One region of the Vibrio panuliri genome, then DNA from elsewhere that is predicted to be linked to it. Evidence: riboswitches for the same ligand, from Rfam matches in the RefSeq annotation. Region 1 holds a riboswitch; the other holds the start of a gene.
The links. A riboswitch is a leader RNA that binds a small molecule or an ion and turns the genes downstream of it on or off. The one in region 1 is predicted to bind cyclic di-GMP.
Positions count from the first base shown of each region.

Region 2: linked by a shared signal. The riboswitch ahead of GZK95_RS04795 (TfoX/Sxy family DNA transformation protein) and the one ahead of GZK95_RS05360 (hypothetical protein) in region 1 are both predicted to bind cyclic di-GMP.

Region 1 is NZ_AP019654.1:1,175,693-1,183,290, forward strand. Features, by position in the region: gene GZK95_RS05350 (acyl-CoA dehydrogenase) at 1-1,350, shown strand, start outside; gene fabV (enoyl-ACP reductase FabV) at 1,537-2,739, shown strand; gene GZK95_RS05360 (hypothetical protein) at 2,832-5,750, opposite strand; cyclic di-GMP riboswitch class I at 5,783-5,862, opposite strand; gene GZK95_RS05365 (HlyD family type I secretion periplasmic adaptor subunit) at 5,953-7,302, opposite strand; gene GZK95_RS05370 (ATP-binding cassette domain-containing protein) at 7,295-7,598, opposite strand, start outside.
Region 2 is NZ_AP019654.1:1,043,003-1,050,600, reverse strand. Features, by position in the region: gene torD (molecular chaperone TorD) at 207-860, shown strand; gene purR (HTH-type transcriptional repressor PurR) at 1,062-2,066, shown strand; cyclic di-GMP riboswitch class I at 2,217-2,314, shown strand; gene GZK95_RS04795 (TfoX/Sxy family DNA transformation protein) at 2,426-3,016, shown strand; gene GZK95_RS04790 (TVP38/TMEM64 family protein) at 3,157-3,846, shown strand; gene GZK95_RS04785 (DUF7577 domain-containing protein) at 3,859-4,164, shown strand; gene GZK95_RS04780 (alpha/beta fold hydrolase) at 4,161-4,958, opposite strand; gene glgA (glycogen synthase GlgA) at 5,134-6,591, opposite strand; gene glgC (glucose-1-phosphate adenylyltransferase) at 6,581-7,598, opposite strand, start outside.

The DNA.
Region 1 (7,598 bases):
GCAGGGCGGGGGATTTCGTTACCTGCTCTTGGCACTGCGATTGGTCACTTAACATCACGTACCACAGGGGCATATGCCTATGTGCGTAAGCAGTTTGGGATGTCGATTGGTAAATTTGAAGGGGTAGCGGAAGCCATGGGGCGTATTGGTGGCTTGACCTACTTGTTAGAGGCAACCCGTACCTTAACGACCACTTCTTTGGATATGAAAGAGAAGCCTGGGATCGTGACAGCCATTGCTAAGTATCATATGACCGAAATGGCGCGCACCATTCTTAACGATTCGATGGACATCCACGCAGGTCGTGCGATCCAAGATGGCCCAATGAACTACTTGGCGAAACATTACCTCGGTATTCCAGTGGCAATTACGGTGGAAGGGGCCAATATTCTTACCCGCAATTTGATGATTTTTGGTCAAGGTGCCACGCGTTGTCATCCTTATGTGTTGCAAGAGATGGAGGCGGCTGCTAATCCAAATCATGATGAGGCGGCGGCAGAGTTCGATAAGTTGCTGTTTAAGCATATCGGTCACGCAACTAAGAACACGCTGGGTGCATTTGGAGCTGCCTTGACGGGCTCACGCTTTATTAAGGCGAATATGAGTGGTGCAACACAAGGTTATTACCGAGATTTGACTCGCATCAGTCGAGCGCTTGCGGTGAGTGCCGATTTCGCCATGCTGACTTTAGGTGGCGAGTTAAAACGTAAAGAGATGATCTCTGCTCGTTTAGGTGATGGCTTAGCCTACCTATATATGGCTTCAGCGGCATTGAAGAAATATGAAGATGATGGTCGCCAACAAGAAGATCTTAATTATGTCCATTATGCAGTTCAGCACTGTTTGTACCATGCTGCTCAGTCACTACAAGAAGCCTTTAACAACTATCCACAGAAAGGGGTAGGTCGACTACTCAAAGGGTTGGTCTTCCCGCTGGGCAATCACTTTAAGAAACCGAGTGATGAGTTATCCGTGAAATTGGCAGAGAGCCTAATGACACCGGGGGCGCATCGCGACCGCTTAACGCACCTTTGTTATATTGGCGACAAAGCGGATGATAGCGTTGGTTTAATGGAGAATGCATTCCTAGCGATGTACAGCGTGCAAGGTATTGAGCGCAAGCTTTATCGCGCCGCGAAAGAGGGCAAAGTGGCGCGTAAAGGAGTGCTGACTGAACGATTAGCTCAGGCCAAAGCCGCAGGCGTACTTACCGAGCAAGAGATAGAGCAAGTCCTTGCTGCAGACAAGTTGCGTTATCAGGCGATTCAAGTTGACCACTTTAGTCATGACTTTTCTGAAGTGAGAACGCATTCTCAGCAGCAGAAACCTAAGCTTAATAGCGTGGCTTAATAACTATTCAAGTACCTCAAGGCACCCAGTAGGGTGCCTTTTTGTGTTTGCTAAACTCTTATTAGTGCCTCGTTTTTGCTTGAAACAGCTCCAACCACTTACATTTAGCGGCTAATTTGCAAGAAATTTGGTGAGATTTGGCGATGAAACTTTTATCCTAGCCAAGTTTTTTAAAGGAAGTTGAATATGATCATCAAACCTAGAATTCGTGGATTTATCTGTACCACAACACATCCAGTGGGTTGTGAAGCTAACGTAAAAGAACAAATTGCTTACACCAAAGCGCAAGGTCCAATTAAAAACGCACCGAAACGCGTACTAGTTATTGGTTCTTCAAGTGGCTACGGTTTATCTTCTCGTATCGCAGCTGCGTTTGGCGGCGGTGCATCAACCATTGGTGTTTTCTTTGAAAAAGAAGGCACTGAGAAGAAGCCAGGTACTGCAGGTTTCTACAACGCCGCAGCATTTGACAAGCTAGCGAGCGAAGCGGGTCTGTATGCAAAAAGCCTAAATGGCGATGCTTTCTCTAATGAAGCAAAACAGAAAACAATCGATCTGATCAAGCAAGATCTTGGTCAGATTGATATGGTGGTTTACTCATTGGCATCGCCAGTACGTAAATTGCCAGAGAGTGGCGAGCTAATTCGCTCGGCGCTAAAACCAATTGGTCAAACCTACACATCAACAGCGGTAGACACAAACAAAGACGTGATTATCGAAGCCAGTGTTGAGCCAGCAACAGAGCAAGAGATCAAAGATACTGTTACTGTGATGGGCGGTGAAGATTGGGAACTTTGGGTTAACGCTTTAGCTGAAGCTGGCGTACTTGCGGATGGCTGTAAAACAGTCGCGTACAGCTACATCGGTACTGAGCTAACTTGGCCAATCTACTGGGATGGTGCGTTGGGCAAAGCGAAGATGGATTTAGATCGCGCTGCGACAGCATTGAATACTAAGCTAGCGGAGAAGGGCGGCAGCGCAAACGTTGCAGTACTGAAATCTGTTGTGACACAAGCAAGTTCAGCGATCCCTGTTATGCCGCTTTACATTGCGATGGTATTTAAGAAAATGCGCGAAGAAGGCGTACATGAAGGCTGTATGGAACAGATCTTCCGTATGTTTAGTCAGCGTCTTTACAAAGAAGATGGCACGGCGGCAGAAGTGGACGACCATAACCGTCTACGCCTCGATGACTGGGAACTGCGTGAGGACATTCAGCAACACTGTCGCGAACTATGGCCGCAAATTACCAGCGAAAATCTAAAAGAGCTCACTGATTACGTAGAGTACAAAGAAGAGTTCTTGAAGCTGTTTGGCTTTGGTGTTGACGGTGTGGACTACGAAGCGGATGTAAATACTGCAGTTGACGCTGGATTTATCAACATCTAATCCCGCCTAGTATCACAGATAGCGATACTGAGTGAATAATAAAACGGAGCTAATAAGCTCCGTTTTCTATTTTGGCTGCTTAGAAAATGTGGTTACACCACATCGTCCCACTGCACATCGCTGATCACTGAGACCGTATCATTACCATCGACAAAGGTGTAGCTGTAGATATTGCCACTCACACCGACGCTATTTAGCTGCGCTTGAACGGCTGGGTCGGTAATATCTGCAACGGAGAGGGTCTCCATTTTATCAAATGTAAAGTTGGATTGGGTCAACTGTAGCTTCTCAATATCGACAGCGAAGAAAGCGTTACTTGGGGTGCCGTCAATACTCTGCGCGGAGTCTTTGACCGTATCTAAGTCGAGCAGTAGCGTATCCTTGTTGTCACTACCCACGACCATTTCCACATTTTGTAGCTTAGAGTTGCTGGTAACGGCGAAATCTACATCGTGTTCAACACTTTCGGTTGAAAGCTCGTAAGTGCTGTCAAAACTCGCGTTGTGAGCAATCACAACGTCAAAGCCGTTGCCGCCATCAACAAAGTCATTGCCATTATCGAAGATAATATCATGCCCGTCGCCTGCCGCTACGACGTCGAGACCATGGCCGCCAGCTAGCACGTCATTCCCTGTACCGCCAATAAGCAAGTCGTCGGCTTGGTAAGTTTTCACTGTGTTTAGGTAGTAGTCGCTAGAGTCTTGCGCACCAAAGGCATTTTTGTCGAATGTGCCAGACGCCGCTGAGAACTGAATTTCATCGAACTTGGCGTTGCCAGTGTCGCTTGGTGTGATGGTAAAGTCACCATTGTGGTTCCCATTGCCATTTTCCAGCACTTTGATATTGTCTGTTGCAGGATCAATCCCATGAGCAGCCAATGCTTGTGAAGAGATTTCACCCGCAGTGAAGTAACCGCTAGCGATTTCTTTGCCTTGGTCAAATACCGTCCATACCCCCACTTCATGAGTACCATCAAAGCCCTCGTTTGCAAACAAGCGGCTGATTGCGACATCTGCCGCCATGGTGTCGTTATCGACACTAACTGAGAGAACTTCCGATTGACCAGCGGCATCGCCAGCTTGCCCGCTATCTTTAAAGCTAAAACCAATTTGGTTTGCTTGGCCACTTTCAGGGTTGCCTGCGACACCAAATCCACGGCTGGTTATGGTGATATCCGCTTGTGAGCCGTCAGGATTGTAGGCGGTTCCATCTGTGATACGTTCCACGGTGGCTTCTGTGATATCGTTTGCTGGCGCGTAATCACCGAGCAAGATATCGTTGCCTGAGCCACCAATTAGCACATCGTTTCCATATCCACCTTGAATTTTGTCGTCGTTCTCGCCGCCATCAAGCCAATCTGAGCCCTCTTGCTTACCCGCGGTTGAGTCACTTTCTATCACTTTGATCTCGCGAATAAAGTAGTCGCTTGAATCGAGCTTAGCTCCGTTACTGATCTCATACACGCCTTGCGCTGCTGAGAACTCAATTTGGTCAAAGGCGATCCCATTGGTATCATCGAGGGTAATATCAAAAAAGCCGCTTGAGCTTGAACCGTTATCGTTGCTAAGCAATTTGATGTTGTCACTCAGAGACAGTCCGTGGGTTTGAAGCGTTGCATCGTCGAGATCATAGTCGGTGAAGTATCCTGTCGCAATGACAACACCGTTGCTCAAAGCCGTCCATTTACCCACTTCGTTCGCGCCATTGTCTGCTTCATTCGCGTAGAGACGATCAATTGAGATTCGCGCAGCGCTGTGGTCACTGCCTAAATCATAGGTTAATGATTCAGACTCACCTTGACGGGTATTTTCATCGTAGCTAAAGCCGAGCTGTTTAGCGTTGCCTGTTTCAGGGTTTCCATCGACCCCTACTTTATGTTTGGCCCCCCAAACTTTCGCATCGGCTGCGTTAGGGTTATAGGCTTTGGCGTCAAGGAGGTTTATTCCATCAATGCCTTCAAAATCGTATCGGTCATCACCAATCAGTAGGTCGTTGCCGACACCACCCAGCAATACGTCATCATCGTTACCACCGAACAAGCTATCTGAGTTGTTGAGTGAGTTACTCTCCAGTTCAACATACTCAACATCTTTGACAAAGAAATCACTGGAATCGGCAATATCTTTGTTATTGATATATTGACCACTGGCGGCAGAAAACTGAATTTCATCAAATGTGGTAAAGCCGACGTCTTGTGGCTCTATCACAAATAAACCACTTGAGTCGCCATCGCCTTGCTGCAGTACTTTGAGGTTGTCTTGAGCTGGGTCGAGGTTGTAAAACTCCAATGTGGCTTGGTTAAACTCGCCAACAGTAAAGTATCCAGACTCGACCACAACGCCTTCACGAAGTACTGTCCAGATACCGACTTCATTTATGTTTTCTTTGCCAGTGCCATCAGCGGAGCCTTCGTTTTGGAATAACCTTTCGATAGAGACTTTAGCTGCATATGAGTGCTCGCCCAATGAGACCGACAGAACTTCAGATGCCCCTGCGCGATCGCCTGGCTCGCCATCATCCTGATAACTAAAGCCGATTTGACCTGTATTGCCACTCTCACCGGTACCTAATACGCCATATGCGTCATTCTTAACATAGACCTTAGCTTCACTGCCATCAGGGTTATAGGCCTTTGCGAGAGAAAAATCGGCTTTGCTTGCTAGAGTAAAGTCGACATAAAGATGACCAGAACTGTCGGCCGCAAGATGGCGGGTAAAGTCATCACCAAGAAGTACGTCATTACCGCCTTCGCCAAAGACAACATCGTTGCCTTCACCTGCATTGACGATGTCATTTCCTTTCGCCGCTTTTACGATATATTCACCGGATGGCGCGACAATCACATCGTTGTCATCATTGCCATCGATGACATTTCCAATGGCACTAAAAGGGGGAACTATATTGTACAACTCGCCATTGATATCCAGCTTTGGATAGAGACTATCAATACTTGGTTCAACAAGCTCAACTCGATTTTGAGCTTGAGCTAATTTGGCTTGGTTGGTGGTCATTAAGGATTCCTCGATCAATCGTATGATTAATAAGAGGCGGCTCAGCCATCTCATAGTGATGAGATCTGGAGCTTTCCGTCCTTATCTCACGATAAGTTTGGCTTTACTCGTTGTTATCGTCCCCAAACCGTCATTTGAGCAGTTTGAGAGGTTAATGCGGACCATCAGGTTGTTTTATAGCAGGGGTCCTGTCTGCTATGGATTAGTTTTCTCGCATAGCCTTATAGGCGGTAACAAAAAGAGGTGACAGTAAATAGTCTAAGGGTGTTTGTTCTCCCAATAAGATCATCACTTCTGCAGGCATGCCGGGTTGCAGAGTGACGGAGTCGAGCTGAGCTAGGTCACTTTGGTCTAACTCAACTTGGGCGAGATACGCAGAGTTTCCTGAGGCTTTGTCCGTGATTCTGTCGGCTGACAGATGCACCAATTTCCCTTTAACGGGCGGTGTGCGACGAAAATTGTAGGCGGTCAAACGTACTTCGGTTGCCAGACCAATATGGACGACATCGATGTCTTCTGGTTGCACTAATGCCTCGACAATTAATTGATCTTGCTGGGGGACGATTTCCATAATTTTCTGCCCCGCACTGATCACCGATTGAGGAGAAAAGACGCTCAGTCCTACCACGACCCCTGATTGAGGCGCGCGGATCTCGATTCTACTTAGGACCTGCTCGGCATTGAGCATCTCTTCTGATGTTTCGCGAATGGATTTTTCTAACTGCTGGATCTCTTCACCAAGTTGCTTGGCATAAATAAAATCGGCATTGTTATCTTGTAACTTCGCTTCGGACACGGCGCGCTGAGCGCGATGAATTTTGGCGTTTAGTTCAGCAAGGTTACCGCTTAAATTGGTGAACTCACGTTTAAGATCCAGTAAACGAGACTTGGAGGTGTTGCCGGTTTCAAGTAGCTCTTCATGCATTTTGACTTGCTCAGATAGGTAGAGCAGGGCTTGTTGGTCTGACTGGTAACGTTGTTCAAGACCTTGTAAGTCGATGTGCGCTTGAGCCGTTTTTTCTTCGAGCACTTTGTCCTCACCCAAACGCAGTGAGCGCCGTTTGGCAAACAACTGATTTTGTGTGGCAATCACATTTTGCACATGGGGGTCTGATTGGTATTTAAGTAGCCGAGTATCGTAGGCAACAGAGTCGCTGCCGAGCAGTTCAGCCTGAAGCCGGTTGAGGCGCGCGGTTTCACTTTGCCATTTTGCACGCAAACCATACAGTTGCGCTTTGGCTCTGGATGCATTGAGCGTCACGAGCAGTTGACCCTGCGTGACATGCTGTCCATCGCTGATATGAATCGCTTCGACGATGCCGCCTTCTAGATGCTGGACGGGTTTACGCTTGGATTCAACAATAATCACTCCGGGGGCAATTGCGGCACTGGCGAGTTTAGCTTGTGACGACCACCATAGAAACACACTCAATAGAAGTAAGACGATCAACACACCCATTTTGATAACAGCACCACTACCAAAGGTGAGCTTGCGGTGATCGACAAAGTGGATCCCAGATTGGTCAATATGATGAAACTGTCCATTAGCCATACGCTACCGCCTGGTTGATGTTGTAAACTTTGGCTGCTTGCTCAGAGCTATGTGCTGAGGTGATTTCACCGTTCTTTAACTGCACCACCCAATCAACATGCTGGATCAGTTGTGTGTTGTGAGAGACGATCACCACGGCGGTGTGGCTCTGCTTTAACTGGGGCAGTAAGTGGTAAAAAGCGTTGCGTTTGGCGCTATCTAGGTGAGCATCGGGCTCATCCAGGATCAATAATTTGGGTTGATAATAGAGTGCGCGGGCAACCGAAATCCCTTTAAGCAAGCCCATTGGAATGGTG
Region 2 (7,598 bases), 130 kb from region 1:
CAACAGTATTCTATTCATAAACCGTAACATTTCTAGTATTTGTTATATTAAAATCAAGAAAGATGATTTTTTATTGATTCAAGACAAACCTAGCCCACCTGTTAACAATATTCCATTTTCTATCCCATTTTTTCACAATACACGTTATCGCTATTCATGTTTGTTCGCTAAAATATTAATAGTACTGAAACTTGGAGCATTGTTAGATGCAAGAATTAAAAGCGTTTAATGAAAAACGTGCAGAGATTTACTGGTGGTTTTCGAGTCTGTTCGCAAGAGAACTGACTGAAACAGAGCTTGCACAATATCAAAGCCCTGAAATCCGCGGCTTTCTTGCTGGTCTAGGTGAAAACCCAACCCTAAAACCTGCGGTTGACCGATTGGTGGACGCGCTCAATAGACAAATGGATCGCGAAGATGGTCAACTAGAGCTTGCAGCGGATTTTTGTGACTTGTTCTTAAAATCAGACAAAGAGTCTGCACTACCGTACGCCTCTATGTATGTGGGTACGACAGGCCTATTGCATGATGAACCCGCAAACCAAATGCAAGATCTACTGACTCAGCATGGTGTGGCGGTAAATCAGGACTTAAATGAGCCTGCTGACCATATCGCAATTGAACTTGATCTGTTGGGCAATATGATTATTCGCTCAAATGAGTTGGAGCAAGAGCGCCACCTCAATGATGCGTTGATCGAGCAAGAAGCGTTTATTCGTCAGCACATTCTAAATTGGGTGCCAAAGTTCACAGCGAAAAGTCAAACACTCGACGCTTTTGGTTTTTACTCTTCTGTGGCCTCACTGCTGGTGGCATTCCTTGAATTGGATTGCGCCTATTTAGTGGGTGAAGAGGAATAACACCCCTTCTCATAAAATGAGAGCGGGTTTTTCGTTTGCTACTGGCGGCGATGCGGTCTAAAATCGAAGCCGCAAACGATAAAAAGACCAAACAAGTACAAACCGCTGTAAAAAAGCGGTTTTTGTATTTCTATTACTTTCTGCCAGTTTTATTCAAAAATGTGAATAGCCATGTGGCAGCTATAGAAAGGATCATACCTTATGGCCACTATTAAAGATGTTGCTCGCCTTGCCGGCGTATCAACCACGACAGTCTCACACGTTATTAACAAAACGCGTTTTGTTGCGGAAGCAACTCAAGAGCGCGTGATGGAAGCCGTCACTGAACTAAACTACGCGCCAAGCGCTGTTGCGCGTAGCTTAAAGTGCAACAGTACCCGCACAATTGGTATGTTGGTGACGCAATCAACTAACCTATTCTTTTCTGAAGTCATCGATGGTGTAGAAAGCTACTGCTACCGCCAAGGTTACACACTTATCCTATGTAATACCGGTGGTATCTACGAAAAGCAACGCGATTACATTCGCATGCTCGCTGAAAAACGCGTCGATGGTATTTTGGTGATGTGTTCTGACCTAACAGAAGAACTGAGTGAAATGCTGGACCGCCACAAAGACATTCCAAAAGTAGTTATGGATTGGGGTCCGGAGAGTTCTCAAGCGGATAAGATCATCGATAACTCGGAAGAAGGTGGCTATCTTGCTACCAAATACCTAATCGATCATGGTCACAAAGACATCGCTTGTCTAAGCGGTCACTTTGAAAAAGCAGCCTGTCAGGAACGAATTCAAGGCTTCAAGCGCGCGATGAATGAAGCGAACTTGGCAGTAAATGAAGATTGGATCTTAGAAGGTAACTTCGAGTGTGATACTGCTGTGCTAGCGGCAGATAAAATCGCAGCGATGGATAAACGCCCAACAGCAATTTTCTGTTTCAATGACACCATGGCCCTTGGTCTAATGAGTCGTCTGCAACAGAAAGGTATCCGTATTCCTGAAGATATGTCTGTGATTGGTTATGACAATATCGAGCTTGCTGAGTACTTCTCGCCACCACTGACAACGGTTCACCAACCTAAACGTCGTGTTGGTAAAAATGCCTTCGAAATCTTACTTGAACGCATTAAAGACAAAGAGCATGACAAACGCGTATTTGAAATGCATCCAGAAATCGTTGAACGCTCTACGGTAACCAAATTACCTTAACTCAATGATTATTATAACAATAGCCGATGTGAGATTAGTCGGCTATTGTGACTCCTACCCAACTTAATTCTTGCATTAAGATCACAATTCTTTCATAGTATGGTGATACTTTGAAACAGAAGTATTTAATCTTTAGCAAGGCAAATTAAGTCACGCACAGGGCAAACCATTCTGAAAAGATGGGACGCAAAGCTTCCGGCCTAAACTTTTATGCACAGCATAAGACGTATGGTAGCGGGGTTGCCGATGGTAGAAATGCGCGCGTTAACGGATTATTCTCCTATTTCCTGCATAACTGCTAATCTTTCGGACCTGATTTGGTGGCGTATTGACATACACATACACCGAGAAAGTACTGAATGGACAAACCAATTCTTAAAGACTCGATGAGGCTCTTTGAGCCGCTAGGTCGTATTAAATCTCGCTCTATGTTTGGTGGGTTTGGGATTTTTGCAGACGAAACTATGTTTGCGTTAGTTGTAAATAATAAGCTTCATATTCGAGCAGACAGCATTCTCGCCAAGCAGTTTAAACAACAAGGATTCGAGCCGTACGTGTACCACAAACGTGGGTTTCCTGTTGTCACTAAATACTTCGCTCTGAGTGAAGATTTGTACAGTAATAGCACCAAAACGCTTGAGATTGCACGTGAAGCACACGCACAAGCTCAAGTTGAGAAATCAGCGCAAGCTGAAACAAAACCAACTCGCATTAAAGATTTACCGAACCTTCGCTTAGCGACTGAGCGAATGCTGAAGAAAGCCGGTATCGATAATGTTGAGCAATTGCAGCAAGCGGGCTCTGTAGAGGCTTATAAAGCGATTCGCGAAACTCACTCTAGTGATGTTAGCCTAGAGCTGTTGTGGTCTCTTGAAGGCGCAATTAAAGGGACACACTGGTCAGTGGTACCCCAAGAGCGCAGAGATGAGCTACTCTCTCGACTTCAATAAACACTAGCCAGCGAATTTCGCTGGCTTTTTTTATGAAAGTTTTTCTTCACTTTAAGGTTCTTATCTACCAACAGAGACAAGATTCCCCCAACAGCTAAACTAAGAATAAGCGGACGCAAAAAAGGGAAAGGAGAGCGAAGATGAACAAAAAATTATTGATAGGGATAGCACTGATCGCCCTAATCGCGGTGTTAATTTCACAATTTGGTGATCAACTCACGTTGGAAAATGCGAAAGCTCAGCAAGCGGCTCTTGGTGAGTTTATTGCGCAGAATTTCGTACTTGCCGCCATCATCTACTTCTCCGCTTATGTCGCGATAACCGCCTTTTCGATTCCCGGAGCAGCCGTCGTCACGCTACTTGGTGCCGCCCTGTTTGGTTTTTGGACCAGTTTACTACTGGTATCATTTGCTAGCACGCTGGGCGCAACACTCGCCTTCCTCAGCAGCCGCTTCTTACTGCGTGATTGGGTACAAAGCAAATTTGGCGACAAACTCTCTGCGATCAATCAAGGCGTAGAAAAAGATGGGGCATTCTATCTCTTCTCCTTACGCTTAATTCCGGTCTTTCCGTTCTTTTTGATTAACCTACTGATGGGGCTAACTCCTATCACGACGGCACGTTTTTATCTGGTTAGCCAATTAGGTATGTTGCCGGGCACTGCCGTTTATCTCAATGCTGGTACTCAACTAGCTCAAATCGACAGCTTGTCGGGCATTGTATCCCCATCTGTTTTGGTCTCTTTTGCCCTACTCGGCTTATTCCCAATTATTGCCAAATGGGTAATGGCTAAACTTCGACGCCAGCCAGAATCTCACAGCCAAGTATAATCGAGGTTATTGATGAAAATATTCAGTGCCGTGAATCCACCTCAAGCTCACATTGTGTGTGAGCTTTTACGCTCCCACAACATACAATGCGAAGTGCGAGGAGAAGGCATTTTTGGATTGCAAGGTGAAGTGCCGTTTGGAGAAGCGAGCGCCCCTCATGTTTGGTTACTCGACCTAGCTAAAAAAGAGATAGCGATTGAACTGATTGAGCAGTTTGAACAACCACACTCACAACAGGCTTGGCGCTGCACTGAGTGTGGGGAGCTTAATGAAGGACAATTTGCACTGTGTTGGCAATGTGGCGTCGCGATCCATTAGCGGATCTGTTGCTGAATAAAGCGGATCGAATGCTGATTAAACTCTTCGGGTTTTTCGATATTACACACATGACCACAATCCGCTATCTCTAGTAACTGACTTTGGTGCTGTAGAGCAACGATCTCTTTCACTGGCTTGATAAACATGTAGTCCTGATCGCCCATCAAATACAAAGTCGGGATCGGCAACTCTTTTTGATTAAAATAACGCATTAGCGGGTTCACATCAGATGCCAATATAAACCATCTTTTGAACTCTTGCTGACAGAGCTTTTTCGCCTCACGGATAAAGAGATGCCGCGACTGCTTTTGCGCTCGTTGTGGCATAACTATGTACGCAAACAAGCTGTACAACCACATGTAAGGCACAATATGTTTAAAGATATTGCCCACTTTAACCAAGAATTGTGAACGCGTATTAAGACGTGTGACAGCCCCACCAAGCACCATCGATTTCACGCGGTCGGTCGCCAGTTCTGCTAGGTTATGCACGATAATCGTACCGAGAGACAAGCCGACAAAATGGGCAGATTGTATTTTGAGGTGGTCAAGCACTTGCAGGATATCCAGTGTTACTGCTTTAAACGTGTAACGACTGGTCATGATCTCTTTTAGTAACTGGTTTGACTTACCGTGGCCTCGTAAATCAATCAGCACTAGGTTGAAATGTTGCTTGTACGCTTTGATCTGCTTAAACCAAATAGATGAACTCCCGCCCGCACCATGGATAAAGACTACCCATTCATTACTTGTTGGATGCAGATAGGTTTTATGAAACAGCAAGGCATTACTCATTTATGCGAATAGTTATAATTGATAGTGCTAAGAGGGCAGAAGCCTACCATAAGTTATGTGAAGCTCCATTGAGCTTATATCATTTTATATGAAGTTGAGACGAGAAAAGTGTAAAAAAAGACATCAAATGATGTCTTTTATCAGAGTTCTGTTAACTTTATTGCCGCGGCTTAGGTTAGGAAAGTGCGCTGCGATACAGAGCCAAATACTCGTCTGCTGCTCGCTTCCAACAAAACTGTTTTTGCATCGCAAAGAGCTGTACTTTTGTCATCTCATCACGTTGCTGTAGATAAAACAGTAAAGCGCGTTGCATCACGCTCAGCAGTTCAATCGGCTCTGGATGGATAAACGCAAATCCAGTCGCATTGTCCGGATCGGAATCGTAATCCACCACGCTGTCTTTTAATCCCCCCACCGCACGCACTATTGGTAAGGTACCATAAGCCATACTGTAGATTTGGTTTAAGCCACACGGCTCAAACTCTGACGGCATCAAGAAGAAATCCGAACCGGCTTCGACTAAGTGGGCAAGCTCGTTGCTGTATGCTTCAACGAAAGCGAACTTGTCACTGTGATGCGCCGCGATCTCCGCCAGCTGCGTTGCCAAGATCGGATCCCCCGTCCCAACAATCACCAGCTGAGCGTCAAGCTTAAGAAAACGCTCGAGGATTGGCAGCAAATAGTGCACACCTTTCTGATTGGTCAAACGGCAAACCATACCAAACACGGCAGCCTCGCTCTCAGGCAGCTTAACACGCTTTTGTAACTCACGTTTACACGCCAGTTTCCCTGCCTGCATGCTACTGAGCTCTGCGTGATACTGGGTCGGTATAAAGCCATCAGTTGCTGGGTTCCAATCACTGTAATCGCACCCATTAAGAATGCCGACTAAGTCATGCTCTCTGGCACGAAACTCTTTTGCCATACCATGGCTACCCAACTCGGTTTTGAGTTCATCCGCATAGGTAGGACTCACGGCATTGATCTTGTCAGCAGTCATCACGCCCGCTTTGAGCATCGTGATATGGGTTGGACTTACCGCTGCATCGGGGGCGTAGTGCCCTTGCATCTCTGCGAGGTTCGGTAACTCTTCGTAACTAAACACCCCTTTAAACACCGCGTTGTGAATGGAGATAACACTTCGAGTGCGAGCAAAGTATGGATGCTCGGCATAGCGATGCTTGAGCAGGTAGGGAACAAACCCGGTATGCCAGTCATTGGCATGAATGATATCCGGTTGAAAATTCAGCTTCGGCAACATATCTAGACAGGCTGCACTGAAGAATGCAAAGCGCTCTCCATTGTCAGCATAGGCTTGGTTGTACTCCGAATACATTTCCTCTCGTGCAAAATATTGGTCGCACTCAATCGCGTATACTTTGACCTCACCTACCGCAAGTTGACGTACTCGATACGGTGTATGAGGCCAATGCTCTAATTGAGTCTCCAATACGATGTCAGCATCTTGCAAGGCTTTAATTTTACGATAACCCGGTAAGGTTACTCTGACATCTTGTCCCATCGAGTCAAGAGCTTGAGGCAGGGCCTTAGCGACATCCGCTAAGCCCCCACTTTTGATCAATCCTTCAACTTCTGATGCGACAAACAGAATGGATAAACGATCAGTACCCAACGCGTGCTCCTTTTGGAATCACCACAATGCCTTCTTCCGAAACGTGGAACAGTTTGCGATCTTCTTTTAGGTTCACACCAATCTGAGTGCCCGCTGCAATTTCTACATCTTTATCGATGATCACTCGGCGTAACACACAACCTTCTCCGACTTTCACATCTCCTAATAAGATGCTTTCACTGATGTCGCAGGTTGATGCGATATTGCTGCGGAAACCAAGCACCGATTTTTCAATTCTCGAACCGCGAACTAGGCTGCCGTTACACACTAAGCTATCAATAATCTGCACTCGTCCATTATCAGAGTCAGTAAAAGTTGCTGGTGGTAGCGGTGGATAGTAGGTGTGTAATGGCCACTTGCGGTTATACAGTGAGAATGGTGCGTCTTTTCGCAACAGGTCCATGTGCGCTTCCCAATAAGCACCAATGGTGCCTACATCACGCCAATAAACCTCTTCTTTTTCACCCGTGATTTGATTACGGCTAAAGTCATAAACAAAGACATCACCACGAGGGAACATTTTAGGAATGATGTCTTTGCCAAAATCATGTGAGGATTCTGGGTTATCGGCATCTTCGATCAACTCAGCAAATAGCGTCTGAGCTTCAAAAACGTAGTTACCCATTGAAACAAGAGCATGCTCTGGATCACCTGGGATAGATTTAGGGTTAAGTGGTTTTTCTTCAAAACCAATCATGCGCCCTTCACTGTCCACTTCAATCACCCCAAATTGTGAGGCTTGAGAAAGTGGCATGCGAAGTGCCGAAACCGTTAATGCGGCTTCATGTTCTTTGTGGAAATCAAGCATCTGCTTAATATCCATTTTATAGATATGGTCTGAACCAAAGATACATACTTGATCAGGCTCTGCTAACTCCATAAAACGTAAGTTTTGATAGATAGCATCAGCGGTCCCCTCATACCAGCGCTTGCCAGTGCGCATTTGTGCTGGAATAGGATCAATAAAACGATCAGTAATGCCGTTGATGTTCCAACCTTTCTTAAGG